Regions from separate parts of the Micromonospora sp. NBRC 110037 genome, predicted to be linked through region 2. Evidence: riboswitches for the same ligand, from Rfam matches in the RefSeq annotation. Region 2 holds a riboswitch; the other holds the start of a gene.
The links. A riboswitch is a leader RNA that binds a small molecule or an ion and turns the genes downstream of it on or off. The one in region 2 is predicted to bind cobalamin.
Positions count from the first base shown of each region.

Region 1: another riboswitch for cobalamin. It lies ahead of metE (5-methyltetrahydropteroyltriglutamate--homocysteine S-methyltransferase); the one in region 2 lies ahead of A4R25_RS29375 (magnesium chelatase subunit D family protein).

Region 1 is NZ_BBVA01000002.1:731,328-741,762, forward strand. Features, by position in the region: gene A4R25_RS02560 (lysylphosphatidylglycerol synthase domain-containing protein) at 1-1,940, opposite strand, end outside; gene A4R25_RS02565 (DedA family protein) at 2,060-2,716, shown strand; gene mgtA (magnesium-translocating P-type ATPase) at 2,756-5,296, shown strand; gene A4R25_RS02575 (beta-1,3-glucanase family protein) at 5,399-6,991, shown strand; cobalamin riboswitch at 7,103-7,322, shown strand; gene metE (5-methyltetrahydropteroyltriglutamate--homocysteine S-methyltransferase) at 7,438-9,687, shown strand; gene A4R25_RS02585 (Ig-like domain-containing protein) at 9,808-10,435, shown strand, end outside.
Region 2 is NZ_BBVA01000016.1:48,641-57,705, reverse strand. Features, by position in the region: gene A4R25_RS29400 (sulfite reductase subunit beta) at 1-278, shown strand, start outside; gene A4R25_RS29395 (precorrin-8X methylmutase) at 275-940, shown strand; gene A4R25_RS29390 (precorrin-2 C(20)-methyltransferase) at 937-2,439, shown strand; gene A4R25_RS29385 (cobalt-precorrin-4/precorrin-4 C(11)-methyltransferase) at 2,440-3,195, opposite strand; gene A4R25_RS29380 (bifunctional cobalt-precorrin-7 (C(5))-methyltransferase/cobalt-precorrin-6B (C(15))-methyltransferase) at 3,192-4,400, opposite strand; cobalamin riboswitch at 4,455-4,599, shown strand; gene A4R25_RS29375 (magnesium chelatase subunit D family protein) at 4,646-6,628, shown strand; gene cobO (cob(I)yrinic acid a,c-diamide adenosyltransferase) at 6,628-7,242, shown strand; gene A4R25_RS29365 (cobyrinate a,c-diamide synthase) at 7,236-8,597, shown strand; gene cobA (uroporphyrinogen-III C-methyltransferase) at 8,611-9,065, shown strand, end outside.

The sequences.
Region 1 (10,435 bases), on a different contig from region 2:
CGGACCCGGGGTACGGCGAGCACGCCGGCGAGGACCAGCAGCACGGCCAGGGCGCCCAGTAGCAGCGGCAGTGCCCTGGCCGCGTCGTGGGTGAGGATGCGGGCGGGCTGGCGTGCGAACGGCAGCAGCACCGGCAGCAGCAGCACGACGGACACCACGCCGGCGGCGCGGGAGACGGCCACGGCGGTGCCCGCGTCAGCGGCGACGAGTCCCTTCTGGTGCAGGTAACGCAGGCTGAGCGCGGCGCCGCCGAGGCTGCCGGGCGCCAGCCGGTTGGCGAACGACGCGGCCACCTGCACCAGGGTGGCCTCGCCCAGCGGGACCCGGCCGGCCGTGGCCAACCGGAGCACGAGACCGCTGAGCAGGTAGGTCAGGGCGGAGCCGAGCAGCGTCGCGGCGACCGCTACCGGGTTGGCGTGCACGATCAGACCCAGGGCGGTGCGGATCTCGCCGAGCTGGGGGAGCAGCAGGTGCACGACCAACCCCAGGACCAGCAGCTCCAGGACGGTGCGGCGGCTGATCCGGACCACCTTCGCCGCCGGGCGGTCGCGGTCCGGGCTGCGTCGCAGGATCTCCTGGTGAAGGCTGTCGAGCATGCCGGGCCGGGCGCGCAGGGCGGTCCGGCCGGCGCGGGACAGCACCGCGGGTTGCAGGAACGGCACGCTGTCCGCGACCGCCGCGACACCCAGGCGGTCGATCGCCGCATCGACCACGCCGGCCGGGTCGACCCGGCCGGCCAGGGCGACCATCAGCTCGACGACGTCGCGGGCCCGCTGCTCGGCCGAGGCGTCGTCGGCGCCGAAGCCCAGGTCCACCAGGTAGACGTGGTCCCGGCCGACGAGCACATTCGCGGCCCGCAGGTCCCGGTGCGCGATGCCCACCCGGTGCAGACGCGCCACCTGGTCCCAGGCGTCGCGTACGGCGGCAAGCGGGACCGGCCCGACGACGGCGTCCAGCGGGGCGGCGTCGATGAACTCCTGCACCAGCACGGCGTCGCCGCCGGGCGCGGCGGCGGTCGTGACGACGGCCGGTATCCGCACGCCGGCACGCGCGGCGAGCAGGGTCAGACAGGTCTCGTGTTCGCTCTGCTGCCGTGCGCTCAGGTACGGCGGCGCGTCGGCCACGTGGCGGTAGCGCATCCGCCGGTAGAGCTTGTAGACCCAGTCCGCGTCGCGTTGCTCGCCACCGGTCACCTTGACGAACAGTCGCCGACCGCCGGTGGTGACCGCCTGCCACGGCTGCGAGCCACGGGCGTCGCCGTGGATCGGCGCCAACCATGCCACCTCGATCCCGCGCCGCCGCAGCGTCGCCCGCAGTGCGGGCACCGACCGTTGCGGCCCGACCTCGCCGACCACGAGTCGGGCCAGACACACCGCGAGCCAGCCGACGAGGACACCGCCGGCCACATCGATCGGCAGATGCGCTCCGACGTGGATCCGCGCGACGGCGACCAGCCCGATCACCACCCAGGCGGCGCGGCGCCACCGGGGGCCGCCGGCCCGCGCGGCGACGAGCGCCAGGGCGGTGGCGACCGCGACGTGTCCCGACGGGTACCCGAGGCGTCCGGTGATCGTCTCGCGCAGGACCACGTCGGTGAACAGCGCCGCGGGCCGCTGCCGGGCGACCGCGGCCTTGACGGCTGCCGCGAGCCAGTACGCTAGATTCCCGGCCAGCAGGAGAGTCCACGCGGCGCCGATGCGGCGTGCGATGACGGCTGCTGCGGCGGCGACGAACACCGCCGGGTACGAGCCGAGCTGCATGACCAGGACCAGGACCGGGGTCAGCCCGGCCGGAAGGTGGTTGAGCAGGGTGAACAGGTCCTGCTCCCAGCGAGGCACCCGGTGGCTGCGTACGGCCGCGCTGAGCGCCGCCAGAAGGCACGCCGAGACGGTCAGGCTGACCAGCAACGCCGGCGACGGGCGATGCGTACGCGCTCCCACCGGTCCTCGGCCGCCCCTCGTCCGGCACCGTCCCTGCCGTCGACCCGAACCCTACGGTTCGTCCGCCCGCGGGAGGCGCTTCTCTCTCACCGGCCACTCTCCGGGGCGACAATCATCGGGTGGACAGGATCATGGCGGTGCTCGTGGGGCTGCCGCCGCTGCTCGTCCTGACCCTGGTGATCGTCCTGCCGGCCCTGGAGTCCTCGACGCTGCTCGGGCTGGTCGTACCGGGTGAGACAGCGATCCTGATCGGCGGGCTGGTGGCCCACGGTGGCGCGCTGCCGCTGTGGGCGGTGGTGGCCGCCGGGGCGGCCGGGGCCTGTCTCGGTGACCAGGCCGGGTACGCCCTCGGCCGCCGGTACGGCGCGGGTGTGCTCGCCCGCGCCCCGCGAGTGCTGCGCCGGCGCCTCGACATCGCGCGGGCCCGCCGCCTGGTCGCCCGCCGCGGGGCGTGGGCGGTGCTCATCGGACGCTGGGTGGCGGTGCTGCGCGCCGTGGTTCCCATGATCGCCGGCGCCGGTGGGATGCGGTGGCCGGTGTTCCTGCGGGCGAACCTGGCCGGCGGCCTGGTGTGGGCAGCGGCCGTGGCGCTGCTGGGCTACCTGGGCGCCGCCTCCTACCGCTATCTGGAACGGGAACTGGGCATCGGGGAGTGGGCGCTGCTGGCCCTGATCGGCGTCGGCGTGGCGCTGCGGGCGTGGCAGAGGGCACGGCGCGAACCGGCCGACGGTGAGCGGGCAGGCCAATCACCCGCGCGCTGTGGGGCGGATCGGTAGCGTCACTCGTGGGGGTGGCCGGCGACCGCGGAGTGCGCAGTGGGGCGAGCAGACGACGGGCGCGCGGCGTTCTGGGCCGGGCCGCTGCCGCAGGCCGTGGCCGCCGTCGGAGCCTCCACGGCCGGGCTCACCGGTGAACGCGCCGCCGCCCTGCTGCGCGAGCACGGGCCCAACCGGGTCGACGCGGGCGCCAGGCGGGGCTGGCGGCTCCTGCTGTCGCAGTTCACCAGCCCGATCATCCTGATCCTGATTGCCGCGACCCTGCTGTCGATGGCCGTCGGGGATCTGATCGACGGCACCATCATCCTGGCCATCGTCGCGGCCAGCGGTGGCCTCGGCTTCTGGCAGGAACACGCCGCCGGGCGGGCCGTCGACGCGTTGCAGGCCCGGGTCCGGGTGGACACCGAGGTGATCCGCGACGGGCGTGAGGTGTCCGTACCGGTCGAGGAGGTCGTCGTCGGCGACCTCGTGGTGCTGCGCGCCGGGGACGTCGTCCCGGCGGACTGCCGGATCGTTGAGGCGGAACGTCTGCAGGTCGACCAGGCGGTGCTTACCGGTGAGTCGTTCCCCGTACCCAAGTCGGACGACCCGTCGCCGCCGGACGCGGAGCTGACCGCGCGCGGCAACGCGCTGTGGATGGGTACGCACGTGGCCAGCGGCACCGCGCGCGCGGTGGTGATGCGCACCGGCCGCGACAGCACCTTCGGAGCGGTGTCCCGCCGGGTCGCCTCCCGCCCCGCCAGCACCGGCTTCCAGCGCGGGCTGACCCGCTTCGGGCTGCTGCTCGTGCGGATCATGGTGGTCCTGCTGGTCGGCATCTTCGTCGCCAATCTGCTGCTGCACCGCCCGGTCATCGACTCCCTGCTGTTCTCGCTCGCCCTCGCCGTCGGGCTGACCCCGCAGATGCTGCCGGCGATCGTCGCGGTCAGCCTCTCCGCCGGCGCCCGTGCGATGGCCGCGCACCGGGTCATCGTCAAGCGCCTCGAGGTCATCGAGGACTTCGGCGCCATGACCGTGCTGCTGACCGACAAGACCGGCACCCTCACCGCCGGCACGGTCACCCTCACCGGCTGCCTCTCGGTCGACGGTGAGCCGGACGCCGAGGTGGCCCGGCTCGCGAGGCTCAACGCCGGCCTCCAGCGTGGATTTCCCAACCCTGTCGACACGGCGATCATGAGGGGGCAACCACCCGCCGACCCGGGCACCCGCATCGCCGAGGCGCCCTACGACTTCACCCGCCAGCGCCTGTCCCTGCTGGTGCGCGACGGAGACGAACCGATCCTGGTCACCAAGGGTGCGCTACGCGCGGTGCTCGACGTGTGCGCCACCGCACGCACCGCCGCGGGCACGGTACCGCTGGACGAGGTACGCGAGCGGGTCCTGCGACGGTTCGCCGCGCTCAGCGACCAGGGCGACCGGGTGCTGGGCCTCGCCGTGCGAGCCATGCCCGGCGCCACCGCCGTCGCCGTCGCCGACGAACGGGAGATGACGCTGGTCGGGCTGCTCGCCTTCCAGGACCCACCCCGCGCAGACGCCGCCGCCGCCATCCGCCGGCTCGCTGACATGGGCGTCACGGTCCGACTGGTCACCGGCGACAACCGGCACGCCGCCCGGCACGTCGCCGCCAGCGTCGACCTCGCCGGCGAACCGCTCGTCGGCGCCGACCTCGCCGCCTGCCCCGACGACCAGTTGCCGGAGCGGATCACCGACGTCACCGTGTTCGCCGAGGTGGACCCGCTGCAGAAGGAACGCATCCTGACCGCGCTGCGCCAACGCGGCGACGTCGTCGGGTTTCTCGGCGACGGCATCAACGACGCTCCCGCGCTGCACGCCGCCGACGTCGGCATCTCCGTCGACACCGCTGTCGACGTCGCCAAACAGGCCGCGGCGATCGTGCTGCTCGACAAGAACCTCGACGTGATAGCCGACGGCATCCGCCTCGGCCGCCGCACGTTCACCAACACCTTGAAGTACATCCGGGTCAACACCAGCGCGTCCTTCGGCAACGTCGTCAGCATGAGCATCGCCGCGCTCCTGCTGCCCTTCCTGCCGCTGCTGCCCCGTCAGGTCCTGCTGCTCAACTTCCTCTCCGACATCCCCTACACCACCCTGTCCACCGACTACGCCGATGCCGAGCAGATCCAGCATCCGCGTACCGTCGACGTCCGGACCATCCGCAGGTTCATGCTGGTGTACGGCTCGATCAGCATCGCCGTGGACCTCCTCGTACTCGGCGCCCTGCGCTGGTGGTGGCACGTGTCGACCGACGTCTTCCGCGCCGCCTGGTTCGTCCAGTTCACCGCCACCGAGATCATCGCGCTGCTGGTGCTGCGCTCCAATCGGAGTTTCCTGCGCAGCCGCCCCTCCGCCGCGCTCGCCGGCACCGGACTGTTGCTCATCACGGTCACCGTCGCGCTGCCCTTCAGCCCACTGTCCGCGCCACTCGGACTCGCCGCGCTCCCGCCGGTGGTGCTGGCGGCCCTCGCCGCGGTCACCCTGGTCAACGTCGCCGCCAACGAGACCGCCAAGCACGTCGTCCCGCCGGACCCGACCGCTGCACGGCGGGTGCCCCGCCCGTGACGGTCTCGCATCCATCGGTGATCGCCTATTGACAAACAATATTAACAATTGGACCCTGCTGAGAGAGCGCTCTCCCGTCCCTGTCTCCAGCGAGGTGTCGCCATGCGTCTTCGAAGAAAGCTGCTCGCCGCCGCGTCCGCACTGCTCGCCGGGCTCGCGGGCACCGTCGTCGCCACGCCCGCCCACGCGGTCGGACCGGCGTTGCTACCCGTCACCGTCACTAACACCACCGGTCGCACCGACCCGGTCTACCTCTACGTCATCGGCGTCCAGCTCTCCTCCGGCCGGCTCGGCTACGTCACCGCCGGTGGCGCCTTCGTGCCGTGGAGCGGCGGGCAGATCCCGCCGTCGCCCGCGCCGGACGTCTCCATACCGGGCCCCGGCAACGGCGGTAGCACCACGATCCAGTTCCCCCGGGGCTTCTCCGGCCGGGCCTACTTCGCCCTCGGGCAGAAGCTGAAGTTCTTCCTCACCCCGGACGGGCTGGTGCAGCCCGCGCCCTGGGCGGCCGGTGACGCGAACCGCGACATCCTCTTCGACTGGAGCGAGTTCACCTACAACGACTCCGGGCTGTGGCTCAACAGCTCCCAGGTCGACATGTTCGCGATCCCGCACGCGGTCACGGTGACCGGCGCCAACGGCGTCACCAAGCGCACCGGCGACGTGGTGGCCAACGGACGCAACGCGGTCATCGACGGCATCCGGGCGCAGCCGGGCTGGGCCAACACCGTCCACACCCGCTCCGACGGGACCGTGCTGCGCGTCCTGGCTCCGGGGAAGGCGGCCGGGGCCGGCCTGCTGAGCACCACCTATCTGGACTCCTACATCGCCTCCGCGTGGAACGCGTACACCACGAAGACGCTGACCGTGGCGCCCTTCGCCGACCAGCCGGCCATCCGGTACTACGGCCGTACCTCGGGCAACACCATGACCTTCACAAACGGCAGCGGCCAGGTGGTCGCCTCCTTCAACCGGCCCTCCTCGGCCAGCGTCTGGGGATGCGACGGCGACCTGCCCGCGCCGAACGACCAGGTGGTCGGCCCGATCTCGCGCACGCTCTGCGCCGCCCTCAACCGAGGCACGCTCGGCACCATCGACACCCAGCCCAGCACGAACGCCGCCGACTTCTACCGCAGCAACCCCACCAACCAGTACGCCCGCCTGATCCACGCCAACATGACCGACGGCCGGGCGTACGCGTTCGCCTTCGACGACGTCGGCGGATTCGAGTCACTGGTGCACGACGGCGACCCCCGTTCGGCCGGACTGATCCTCAGCCCGTTCACCGGCGGTGGGGGCGGCAACCCGGCCACCGGGGTGCCCGTGGTCAGCAACTGGAGCAACAAGTGCATCGACGTGCCGAGCTCCAACTTCGTCGACCGCGCGCCGCTGCAGATGTGGAACTGCAACAACACCAACGCGCAGAAGTGGACGTTCAGCGGCACGGCGCTGAAGAGCCAGAACAACAAGTGCATGGACGTCGACGCCGGGTCCACCGCCAACGGGGCGGTGGTGCAGCTCTACACCTGCAACGGCACCGGCGCCCAGCAGTTCACCCTGAACTCGGCCGGGGACCTGGTCAACCTTCAGGCCAACAAGTGCGTCGACATCAAGGACCGGAACGGCAACGACGGCGCGAGGCTCCAGCTCTGGGACTGCACGGGCACGGCCGGCCAGAAGTGGCGCAAGGGCTGACCGGCCCTGCGACGGGGGGCGGGGGCGACCGCGAGTCGCTCCCGCCACCCGCCGCGACGGCTCGCCGTCCCGCAGGACGGACGCGCCGACCACGTCGGCTTACCGCCCCATACGATGGACAACGGTGCTGGTTCGCCGTGCCCGTGAAGGGTGTGGCGTCGTAAGAGGGAACCCGGTGTGAGTCCGGGACTGCCCCGCAGCGGTGAGTGGGAACGACAGCCGTCATCGAAGCACTGGACCGTGAGGTCTGGGAAGCGACGGCCAGTAGGTGACCGGGTGGATCCGGTCGCGCCCGCGAGTCCGAAGACCTGCCCGCACCGCGCGCACCGTCCGGTGTGCGCCGCCGACGGTCGCTCGGGACGGCCGGTGCGGAAGCCGGTACGCCGTCTGTACCCCTTCCCTCCCCGCCTCGATCGGCCTCGTGTGCTTCGAGGGAAGGGATCTCCATGAGTACCGCATTCGGTCAGAGCACCGTGCTGGGCTATCCGCGTATCGGGGGCAACCGGCAACTCAAGAGGGCCGTCGAGGCCTACTGGGCGGGCCGGATCGACGCCGAGGAGTTGGCGGCGACCTCTGCCGCGCTACGGGCGAAGGTGTGGCGGACGCTGCGCGACGCGCGCCTGGACGCGATCCCGTCCAACACGTTCTCCTACTACGACCACGTGCTGGACACGGCCGTCGCCGTCGGCGCGATCCCGCGCCGGTTCGCCCGTCTCGGCCTCGGCGACCTCGGCACCTATTTCGCCATGGCCCGGGGCGTCGATGCCGAGCCGGCGCTCGAACTGACGAAGTGGTTCGACACCAACTACCACTATCTGGTTCCCGAGATCGGCTCCGACACCACCTTCGCGGCGAATCCCGACAAGGCGCTGCGCGAGTACCGCGAGGCCCGCGAGCTGGGAATCGACAGCCGGCCGGTGCTGGTCGGGCCGGCGACATTCCTGCTGCTGGCCAAGCCCACCGAGGCCCGCGGCGAACCGTTCGACCGGCTGACCGACCTGGTCGACGTGTACGCCGGCATCCTGCGATCCCTTGCCGCGGCGGGCGTGCGATGGGTGCAGCTGGACGAACCCGCCTACGTCGCCGACCGGAGCGCCGCCGAGATCGACGCGCTGCGGGAGGCGTACACCCGGCTCGGCGCGGTGGAACAGCGGCCGGCGATCTTCGTCGCCACCTATTTCGGCGAGCTCGGTGACGCGCTGCCCGCCCTGCTCGACACGCCGGTCGAAGCGGTCGGCGTGGATCTGGTTGCCGGGCCCGGCAACCTGCGGCGGCTGGCCGGTGCGGGACCGCTGCGCGGCAAGACGATCGTGGCCGGCCTCGTCGACGGCCGCAACGTCTGGCGTACCGACCTGCGGGCCGCCGTGGCGGCCGGTGCCGCCGTCACCGCCCTCGCCGACCACGTCGCCGTGTCCACCTCGTGCTCGCTGCTGCACGTGCCGGAGGACCTGTCCGCCGAGACCGCTCTCGACCCGGCGCTGCGTCAGCGGCTCGCCTTCGCCCGGCAGAAGGTCGATGAGGTCGTCCGGCTCGGCCGCGCGCTGCGCAACGGCACCACGTCCCTGCCCGAGCCGCTGCCGCCCACCCCTGCCGCCTGGCGCGACGACACCGTACGCGGTCGGCTCGCCGCGCTGCGCGCCACGGATCGGCAGCGCGGCGCGTACCCGGAGCGTGCGGCGGCACAGCAGGCCCGGCTGAACCTGCCGCCCCTGCCGACCACGACCATCGGATCGTTCCCGCAGACCGACGAGCTGCGCCGCGCGCGTGCCGAGCACCGGGCCGGGCGTCTCGACGACGCCGCCTACACGCAGCGGATGCGCGCCGAGGTCGAGCACGTCGTCCGGCTCCAGGAGCGGCTGGGCCTGGACGTGCTCGTGCACGGCGAGCCGGAACGAAACGACATGGTCCAGTACTTCGGCGAGCAGCTGGACGGGTTCGCCGCCACCGAACACGGCTGGGTCCAGTCCTACGGCTCCCGATGCGTGCGTCCGCCCGTCATCTACGGCGACGTGGCACGCAGGGCGCCGATGACCGTCAACTGGTCCACCTACGCGCAGTCGCTGACCGACCGGCCGGTCAAGGGCATGCTCACCGGCCCGGTCACGATCCTGGCCTGGTCGTTCGTCCGCAGCGACCAGCCACTGGCAGACACTGCGGACCAGGTCGCGCTCGCCCTGCGCGACGAGTGCCGTGATCTCGAGGCAGCCGGTATCCGGGTCATCCAGGTCGACGAGCCGGCGCTGCGTGAGACGCTGCCACTGCGCAGGGCGGACCAGAAGGCGTACCTGGACTGGGCAGTCGGGGCGTTCCGCCTGGCCACCTGCGGAGTCGCCGACGACACCCAGATCCACACCCACCTGTGCTACTCGGAGTTCGGGGAGGTGATCACGGCCATCGACGCCCTCGACGCCGACGTCACGAGCATCGAGGCATCCCGCTCCCGGATGGAGGTCCTCGACGACCTCGCCGCGATCGGATACCGCCGGGGTGTGGGGCCCGGCGTCTGGGACATCCACTCACCCCGGGTGCCGTCCCACGACGAGGTCGTCGGCGCGCTGCGCCGGGCCGTGGCCGCGGTGCCGGCCGAGCGGCTGTGGGTGAACCCCGACTGCGGCCTCAAGACGCGCGGCTATCCCGAGGTCGAGGCGTCCCTCCAGCACCTGGTCGCCGCCGCGGCCGAGCTGCGCGGACGCTGAGCCGCCGGCCGGGCGGAACGCCGCGCCGTTCCGCCCGGCCCGGGCCCGGTTCAGCCCTTGACAGGCCGTGCCCGGAGCGCCGAGGCTGCATGAAGTGATGTATGTCGATGTTACGGGGGCATGATGCGACGCAGGATCTTCGCGCTGGCTACAGCAGCCGCGGTCGTCGTCGGCGGGGCCATGACGATGGCGCTGCGGCCGGCCTACGCCGCGACGGCGTGCACGGTGGACTACACCATCACCCGGGAGTGGTCCAGCGGCTTCTGGGCCGAGCTCACCGTCACCAACCTGGGCGCTCCCGTCACCGACTGGTGGCTGCGGTTCCGGCAGGCGAACGGTCAGACGATCACCATGGGCCTCGACCGGCTGCCGGACGGATACACGCTGGGCAGCGGCGAGATGTATCCGATGACCATGCTCCGTCCGCCGGCGGGATCCACGCTGCCGACCGGCGCCTCGGTGACGGTGCGGTTCGGCGGCAACTACCAGGGTGCCGACCCCGAGCCGACCGACTGGGTGTTGAGCGGCCAGCCGTGCGACGGGGACGGCGCCGACCCGACCGGCTCGTCGCCGCCGCCGGCCTCGGGGAGCCCGCGGCCCAGCCCACTGCCGGGCGGGCCGTCGGTGGCGCTCACCTCGCCCCTGCCCAATGACTTCTTCGCCGCGCCGGGCGTCATCCCGATCCGTGCCGAGGCCACGGCGGCGCCCGGCCGGCGGATCGAGCGGGTCGAGTTCCGCGAGCGCGGCA
Region 2 (9,065 bases):
ACCGGCCTGACTCACCCTGGCACGTCGACGAGCTGCCCGGCGCCGGCGCCGCGCTGCTGGGCACCGTACTCGACCGTGCCGAGCGGACCCGGGTGAGCACACCTCCACCCGCGCTGGGCAGGATCGTTCAGGATGACGGCCGCGTCACCGCGCACCTCGCGGCTTCCGGCGGCCGAGTGGACGCTCCCCTGCTGGAGGAGATCCGCGCGCTCGGCGCCGGCGAGATCGTCGTCACCCCGTACCGCACCCTGCTCGTCCCCGATCTGGAGAACGCATGAGTCTCACCACACCGGCACGCCGCTACGACTACGTCACCGACGGCGCGGCGATCTACGACGCCTCGTTCGCCACCATCCGTGCCGAGGCCGATCTTTCGGGTGTGCCGGCCGACGCCGAGAAGGTCGCGGTGCGGATGATCCACGCATGCGGCCAGACCGACCTCACCCGCAACCTGGTGATCCACCCCGGCCTGGTGGCCGCCGCCCGCGGGGCGCTGGAGGCGGGGGCGCCGATCCTGACCGACGCGCACATGGTCGCCGCCGGCGTTACCCGCGCCCGCCTGCCCCGTGACAACGAGGTCCGCTGCTTTCTGCACGAACCCGAGGTCCCGGCGCTTGCCCACCGGTGGGCAACGACCCGGTCGGCGGCGGCGGTGTCGCTGTGGACCGACCACCTCGCCGGCGCGGTCGTCGCCTTCGGCAACGCCCCCACGGCCCTGTTCCACCTGCTGGAGATGCTGCGCGACGGCGCGCCACGACCAGCTGCGATCATCGGTACGCCGGTGGGATTCATCGGCGCCGCCGAGTCCAAGCAGGCGCTCATCGACCTCGCCACCGACGCCCCCGGCCTCGACGTGCCCTATCTCGTGGTGACCGGGCGCCGGGGCGGCTCGGCGATGGCCGCCTCCGCGCTCAACGCCCTCGCCCGGGAGGCGGAGTGACCGGGCGGCTGTCCGGCGTCGGGGTCGGCCCGGGTGATCCCGAACTGATCACGCTCAAAGCCGCCCGGCTGATCGGCGCGGCCCAGGTCATCGCCTACCACCAGGGTGTCGGCAAACAGTCCAACGCGCGCCGCATCGCTGCCGGGCTGTTCCCGGACGACGTGATCGAGGAGGCGCTGGTCTATCCGGTGACGACCCAGAGCACCGAGCACCCGGGCGGGTACGCCGGGGCGATGGCCGACTTCTACGCCGAAGCCGCCGAGCGGCTGCGGGCCCACCTTCGTGCGGGCCGCGACGTGGTCGTGCTGGCCGAGGGCGACCCGATGCTCTACGGCTCGTTCATGTACCTGCACGACCGGCTCGCCGGCGAGTTCGACACGCAGGTCGTCGCCGGTGTGCCCGCCTTCGCCGCCGCCACCGCCACCACCGCCCTGCCGCTGGTCCGGCAGACCGACGTGCTGACCGTGCTGCCGGGAACGTTGCCCGAGCCCGAGCTGGCCCGGCGTCTCGCCGACACCGACGGGGCGGTGATCATGAAGCTGGGCCGGACGTTCACCAAGGTCCGCTCGGCGCTCGAGCAGGCCGGGCGCGTCGAGGGCTCCTGGTACGTCGAACGGGCGTCGATGACCGCCGAGCGGGTACTGCCTGTCGCCGACGTGGACCCCGCCACGGTGCCGTACTTCTCGATCGTGCTGGTCCCCGGCGACACCCGGCCCGGAGTGGCCCGTTACGACCTCCCGGCCACCAGGGTCACCGAACCTTATCCCGGTGCCGAGGTCGTCGTCGTGGGCCTCGGCCCCGGTCCCGATCGGTGGCTCTCCCCCGAGGCGTCGCAGGTGCTCGCCGAGGCCGGCCACGTCGTCGGCTACGGCCCGTACGTCCAGCGCGTCGCGCAGCGCCCCGGACTCGTCCGCCACGCCTCCGGCAACACGGTCGAGCTCGAGCGGGCCCGGCAGGCGCTCGAACTGGCGCTCGCCGGTGAGCGCGTCGCGGTCGTCTCCGGCGGTGACGCGGGCGTCTTCGGCATGGCGTCGGCGGTGTTCGAGGCCGCGGAGGACCCCCGCTACGCCGGCGTCGCCATCCGTGTCGTACCCGGGATCTCCGCCGTCCAGGCGGTCGCGGCGCGCGCGGGCGCGCCGATCGGGGCCGATTTCGCGGTGATGAGCCTGTCGGACCGGCTCAAGCCGTGGGAGGTCGTGGTCAAGCGGCTGCGCGCTGTCGCCGAGGCGGATTTGGTGCTGGCCCTCTACAACCCGCGCTCACGCTCACGCACCGAACAGGTCGCGCAGGCCCGGGCCGTGCTGCTGGAGCACAAGTCCCCCCGGACGGTCGTGGTCGTGGGCCGCGACATCGGCCGGGCCGGGGAGAGTCTCACCGTCACCTCGCTCGGCGAACTGGACCCCGGCAGCATCGACATGAAATGCCTGTTGATCATCGGCGCCTCGGCGACGCGAGTCACCGCGGCCGGACGTGTCTGGAGCCCGCGCTTCGTGCCCTGATCAGCCGCGCACGCGGCGCTCGCGACCGGCCGAGTAGAGGAACGACTCGCCGCCACGGACGTCCCCGGCCAGCGCCGGGCCGACCAGGATGACCGCTGCCTGTCGCAGACCGGCCTGCTCGACCCGGCCGCCGATGTCGGCCAGCGTGCCGCGCAGGATGAGCTCCTGCGGCTGCGACACCCGGTGCACCACGACTATGGGGCAGTCGTGGCCGTAGTAGCCGGCCAGTTCGGCGGCCAGCTCGCGGGTACGCGTGACCGCCAGGTGCAGGGCGAGCGTCGCGCCGGTCGCGGCGAACGCGGCGAGCTTCTCTCCCGACGGCATGACCGTGGACCGGGCCTGCGCGCGGGTGAGCACGACCGACTGGGCCAGCTCCGGGACGGTCAGCTCGGCGCCGACGGCGGCGGCAGCAGCCGCATAGGCCGGCACGCCGGGCGTGACGTCCCACGGGACCCGGGCGGCGTCGAGCCGGCGTGCCTGCTCGTGCACCGCCGAGTACAGCGACGGGTCACCGGAGCACAGCCGTACGACCTCGGACCCGTCGGCGTGTGCCTGGACCAGGTGCGTGGTGATCTGGTCCAGGTCGAGGTGCTGGGTGTCGATCAGCCGGGCGTCGTCACGGCAGTGCTCCAGCACCTCGGCGTCGAGGTACGTGCCCGGGTACAGGCACACGTCGGCGGACTCGAGCAGGCGTACCGCGCGGAGGGTGAGCAGGTCGGCGGCGCCGGGCCCGGCCCCGACGAAATGGACGGTCATGAATCTCCCTTGACGATGGACCACTGGCTGACTGCCCGTGCGGGCGTCCAGCCGGTGAAGCCGCCGAGCGGTTCGGCGCGTTCGACGTGCAGGCGGACGAGTTCACCGCCGCGCCGGCTGTGCTGCTTCAGCAGCACCGCCTCGGTCTCGGCGGTGACACCGTGCACGACGAGCCGTCCACCGGCGCCGAGCGCATCCCAGCAGGTGTCCAGCACGCCGGGGACGGTGGCCCCGCCGCCGACGAACACCGCGTCGGGACGGTCCAGGCCGGACAGGGCCCCGGGCGCCGAACCCTCGACCAGACACAGACCCGGCACGCCGAGGGCAGCGGCGTTGCGGTGCACCAGCGCGGCCCGGTCGGAGCGGGGCTCCACCGCGATCGTCCGTGCCGTCGGCCAGGCCCGCATCCACTCCACACCGATCGAGCCGCTGCCGGCGCCGACGTCCCACAGCAGCTGACCGGGCGCGGGCGCGAGCCGGGCCAGGGCACTGGCCCGCAGGTCACGTTTGGTGATCTGCCCGCCGTGCTCGAACGCGTCGTCGGGCAACACGCCGCCCGAGGCCCAGCCCGGACCGGCACCGCGAGCTTCGACAGCGAGAACGTTCAACCGCGGCACGTCGTTCAGGTCCCACCCGGCCGCGGTGGTCGCGGTACACGACTCACCGGCGGCACCGAGGTCACCGAGCACGACCAGCCTGGACTGCCCCCAACCGAGCCCGGTCAGCACCGCGGCCACGGCCGCGGGTGTCGTCTCGTCGCTGGACAGCACGAGCAGCCGGCGCCCGGCCGAGAGCGCAGGCACGATCAGCCGTAGGTCCCGGCCGACCAGGCTGACCGTGGTGACGGACTCGGCCGGCCATCCGAGACGTGCTCGGGCGAGGGCTACCGAGGAGACCCCGGGCACGATCGTCACGCGCTCCGGGCCCAGGACGTCCAGCAGCGTCGTGCCGATACCCGACACGAGCGGGTCGCCGGAGGCCAGCACGACAACCGGCCCTCGCGCGGAGGCGAGCACACCTGGCAGATTGTCCCGCAGCGGCGACGGCCACGCCACGCGCTGCTGGCCGTCGACGGGCGGCACCGCCTCGAGGTGCCGCCGCCCGCCGAGCAGCGTCGCGGCCGCCCGCACCAGCGCCCGGGACGGCTCCGGCAGACCCACCCACCCGTCAGCCCCGATCCCCACCACGGTCACCCGCTCCTCCATGGAGATGCACCCTAGCCGCCCACCGGCCCTTGCCCCGGCCACCGGGGCGTCTATGGTGATGCACAGGTTCGAGGTGCCCCACGACCGTGGTCGCGGGGAGAATCTGGGAAGCCGGTGAGAATCCGGCACAGGGCCCGCTGCGGTGATCCAGGCATTGACCTGGGAAGTCCGAAGACCGGCCTCGATCCGATCCACGGCGCATGCCGCGTCGTGGACCGCCATGGCAGATCGAGCGGGAGCCCTACATGCCAGCGCAGTACCCCTTTTGTGCCGTCGTCGGCGCCGACGACATGACTCTCGCCCTCACCCTGGTCGCGATCGATCCGCTCATCGGCGGTGTCCTGATCCGCGGGGAGAAGGGCACTGCCAAGACCACTACCGTGCGCGGCCTCGCCGAGGTGCTCCCGGCGGTACGGGTCTATGCGGGCGACCGGTTCTCCATCGACCCGGACGATCCCTCGGCGGTCTGCCCCGACGGGCCGTTCGACGTGCCCACGCCCGTCGTCGAACGGCCGGTACGCCTCGTCGAACTACCCGTCGGAGCCGGCGACGACCGGGTGACCGGATCGCTGAAGCTCGATGCCGCGCTGCGAGACGGCGTCGTCGCGTTCGAGCCTGGCCTGCTGGCCCGGGCCCATCGTGGCCTGCTGTACGTCGACGAGGTCAACCTGCTGCCGGACCACCTGGTCGACCTGCTGCTCGACGCCGCGGCGACCGGCCGGGTCAGCGTCGAACGCGACGGTGTCTCGGTCGAGCATGCCTCCCGGTTCGTGTTGATCGGCACGATGAACCCGGAGGAGGGCGAACTGCGCCCGCAGCTGCTCGACCGGTTCGGCCTGACGGTCGAGGTCGCCGCCCCGCGTGACCCCGTCCTGCGGGTGCAGGCGGTCCGCCGCCGGCTCGCATTCGACGCCGACCCGGAGGGCTTCGCCACACGCTGGGCCGGCGAGCAGGAAGCCCTGCGCACCCGGCTGGCCGCCGCCCGGCGCTCGCTGGCCGGTGTCGTGCTCGACGACGAGACGCTGACCAGGATCGCCGAGCTGTGCGCCGCGTTCGACGTGGACGGCCTGCGTGCGGACCTCGTCACCGCTCGCGCCGCCGCGGCGCACGCGGCCTGGCGGGGACGTACGCGAGTGACACTCGAGGACATCCGCATCGCCGCCCGTCTCGCGCTGCCGCACCGCCGCCGCCGCAACCCCTTCGACGAGCCCGGCCTGGACCAGGACCGCCTGGACGACCTACTCGGCCACAACGACCCCGACCCCGGACCCGACGGTCCCGGCGGCGGTCTGCCCGACGACACCGGGCACGACGGATCGGCCGGGGACGTGCCCGGCTCTCCCGGCGAGAGCCCGCCCGTACCGGAGCCCGAACGGCAGGCCGCCACATCGATGGCATCCGCGGGCGAGCCCGCACGTGCCCGCTTGCTGGTCGTGAAAGGAACCGGCGACGGTCAGGCCGGCCGGCGGTCCCGGGCACGAACACCGCAGGGCCGTGTCGCCGGGCAGCGGCGGCGCACGTCCGGCGACGGCCGGCTGCACCTGCCGGGCACCATCACCGCGGCGGCGCCGCATCAGCATTCCCGGGGTGGCTTGACCGGCGGTCGCGGCCTCGCGCTCGTGCCCGGCGACCTGCGCCGGGCCGAGACCGTCGGGCGCGAGTCGAACCTCGTGCTGCTGTGCGTGGACGCGTCCGGTTCGATGGCGGCCCGCCGCCGCATGGAGCAGGTCAAGACCGCTGTGCTGTCGCTGCTGCTGGACGCCTACCGCCGCCGGGACAAGGTCGCACTGGTGACGTTCCGCCGGCACACCGCCGAGGTCGTCCTGCCACCGACCGGCTCGGTCGACGTCGCCTCCCGCCGCCTGGCCGACCTACCGGCCGGTGGCCGGACCCCGCTCGCGGAGGGCCTGGAACGCAGTGGGGAGGTGCTGCGCCGGGAGGCGCTGCGCGACCCGTCCCGCCGGCCCCTGCTCGTCGTGGTGACCGACGGCCGCGCCACCTCCGGCCCGGACCCGCTGGGTCGTGCCCACCGCGCCGCCGCCGCGCTCGCCACCAGCGGTGTCCAGGTCGTCGTCGTGGACTGCGAGACCGGACGATTCCGGCTCGGCCTCGCCGCCCGGCTTGCCACTCATCTGAGGGCCGAGCACGTGCCGCTCGGTGAAGTGACCGCCGACGGGCTCACCGGGGTCGTTCGCACGGCGACCGCTCCGCGGGCGGGGGTGGCCTGATGCCGCAGGGTAAGCCGCTCACCGTCCCGGACGACGGCAGCACCACCCGCCAGCGGCGCAACCGGCCGCTGCTGATGGTCCACACCGGAAACGGCAAGGGCAAGTCGACCGCCGCCTTCGGTATGGCGATGCGCGCTTGGAACCAGGGCTGGGACATCGGGGTGTTCCAGTTCGTGAAGTCGGCCAAGTGGCGCATCGGGGAGCAGACCGTCCTGGAGAGGCTCGGGCTGCTGCACGAGCAGACCGGCGAAGGCGGGCCAGTCGAGTGGCACAAAATGGGCTCCGGATGGTCCTGGAGCCGTAAGAGCGGCACCGAGGCGGACCACGCCGCGGACGCCGCCGAGGGCTGGGCGGAGGTGAAGCGCCGTATCCAGGCGGAACGGCACCAGCTCTACATCCTGGACGAGTTCACCTATCCGATGCAGTGGGGCTGGGTCGACGTCGGCGACGTCGTGGAGACACTGGTCCACCGTCCCGGCCGTCAGCACGTGATCGTCACCGGGCGCCGGGCCGACCACCGGCTGATCGAGGCAGCCGATCTGGTGACCGAGATGCAGCACGTCAAGCACCCGATGGACGTCGGCCAGAAGGGCCAACGAGGCATCGAATGGTGAGCCTTCCGCGGCTGATCGTCGCGGCGCCGGCCTCCGGCCACGGCAAGACCACGGTCGCGACCGGGCTCATGGCCGCGCTGGCCGCGCGCGGGCACACCGTGTCGGGGCACAAGGTGGGGCCCGACTACATCGACCCCGGCTACCACGCGCTGGCCACCGGACGCCCCGGCCGCAACCTCGACCCGCACCTGACCGACCCCTCACTCGTGATCCCGCTGCTGCTGCACGGCGCACGCGACGCGGACATCGCCATCGTCGAAGGGGTCATGGGCCTGTTCGACGGCCGCATCGGCGGCGACGGTTTCGCCTCTACCGCGCACCTCGCGGCCCTGACCGCCACCCCGATCCTGCTGGTCGTGGACGTCTCGCACACCTCGCGCAGCGTAGGGGCCGTCGTGCACGGAATGGGCACGTTCGAGGCCGGCGTCACCGTCGCGGGTGTCGTGCTCAACAAAGCCGGGTCCGCCCGCCACGCCGCCGAGGCGGCCCGGGCGGTGGAATCCACCGGCGTACCGGTGCTCGGGATCCTGCACCGCGACCAGGGTGTCAGCGCCCCGTCGCGCCACCTCGGGCTCGTGCCGGCAGCCGAACGTGAGGAGGCCGCCGCCGCCCTGGACGTGCTGGCCGAGCAGATCGCCCGCCACGTGGACCTCGATGCGGTGCTGCAGGTGGCACGCACCGCACCCGATCTGGACGCCCAGCCATGGGATCCCGCCGCGCACGTCCGGCGGCTGGGCGCCGGATCACCGGTGGTTGCGGTCGCGGCCGGGCGTGCCTTCACCTTCCGGTACGCCGAGACGACCGAGCTGCTGCAGGCGGCGGGCTGCACCGTCGTTCCGTTCGACCCGGCCCGCGACCAGCGGCTTCCCGCCGGGACACGCGGGTTGTACCTCGGTGGGGGGTTCCCCGAGGTACACGCGTCCACGCTGAGCGCCAACACGACGCTGCGCCACGAACTGCGCCAGGCCGTCCTCGACGGCGTCCCCACCGTCGCCGAGTGCGCCGGCCTGCTGTATCTGTGCCGCTCCGTCGACGGCCATCCCATGGTCGGGGCGCTCGACGCCGAAGCAGTCATGACGCCGCGCCTCACCCTCGCGTACCACCGTGCCGGACTCGGCTCGGACCAGCTGCTCGGCGAGCGGGGAACCGCTGCCACCGGCCACGAATTCCACCGCACCACCGTCACACCCGGTCACGGCGAGCACCCCGCCTGGCGCATCGAGGGCCGCAATGCCGGATTCGCCTCCCCCAGCCTCAGCGCGTCCTATCTGCACGTGCATTGGGCTGGGCACCCGCATCTGGCCCAGTCGTTCACCGAGGCCGTACACCGGACGGCTGTCTCCTCAGCACGTTAGGAATCACCGTCACATGCAGCTGAACCTTACCGGCCGTAGCGTGCTCGTCCTCGACGGGAGCGCACCCGCCGCCGTCACGGTCAGTGCGCTGCTGCACAAGCGGGCCCTGGTCACCGTCGCCGCGCCGGCCGTGTGCGCCGCGCTGGAGGACCTCGCCCTCCGCGGGCGCCTGACCTGGGTCACCACCCCGGTCGACGAGAGCCGGTTCGACGTCGTGCTGCGTACCGTCGCACCCTCGGAGGCCGGGTCGGCGGCAGCGGTCCGAACGGCCGGACACGTCACGCTGGTCGGCGCCGGCCCGGGCGATCCGGGGCTGGTCACCGTCGCCGGACGCGCGGCCGTCAAGCAGGCCGACGTGATCCTCACCGACCGGCTCGCCCCGTGGGAGGCCCTGAAGTGGGCGCGCCCGGACGCCGAGATCATCGACGTCACCAAGATCCCGTACGGGCGGAGCACGAGCCAGGAACA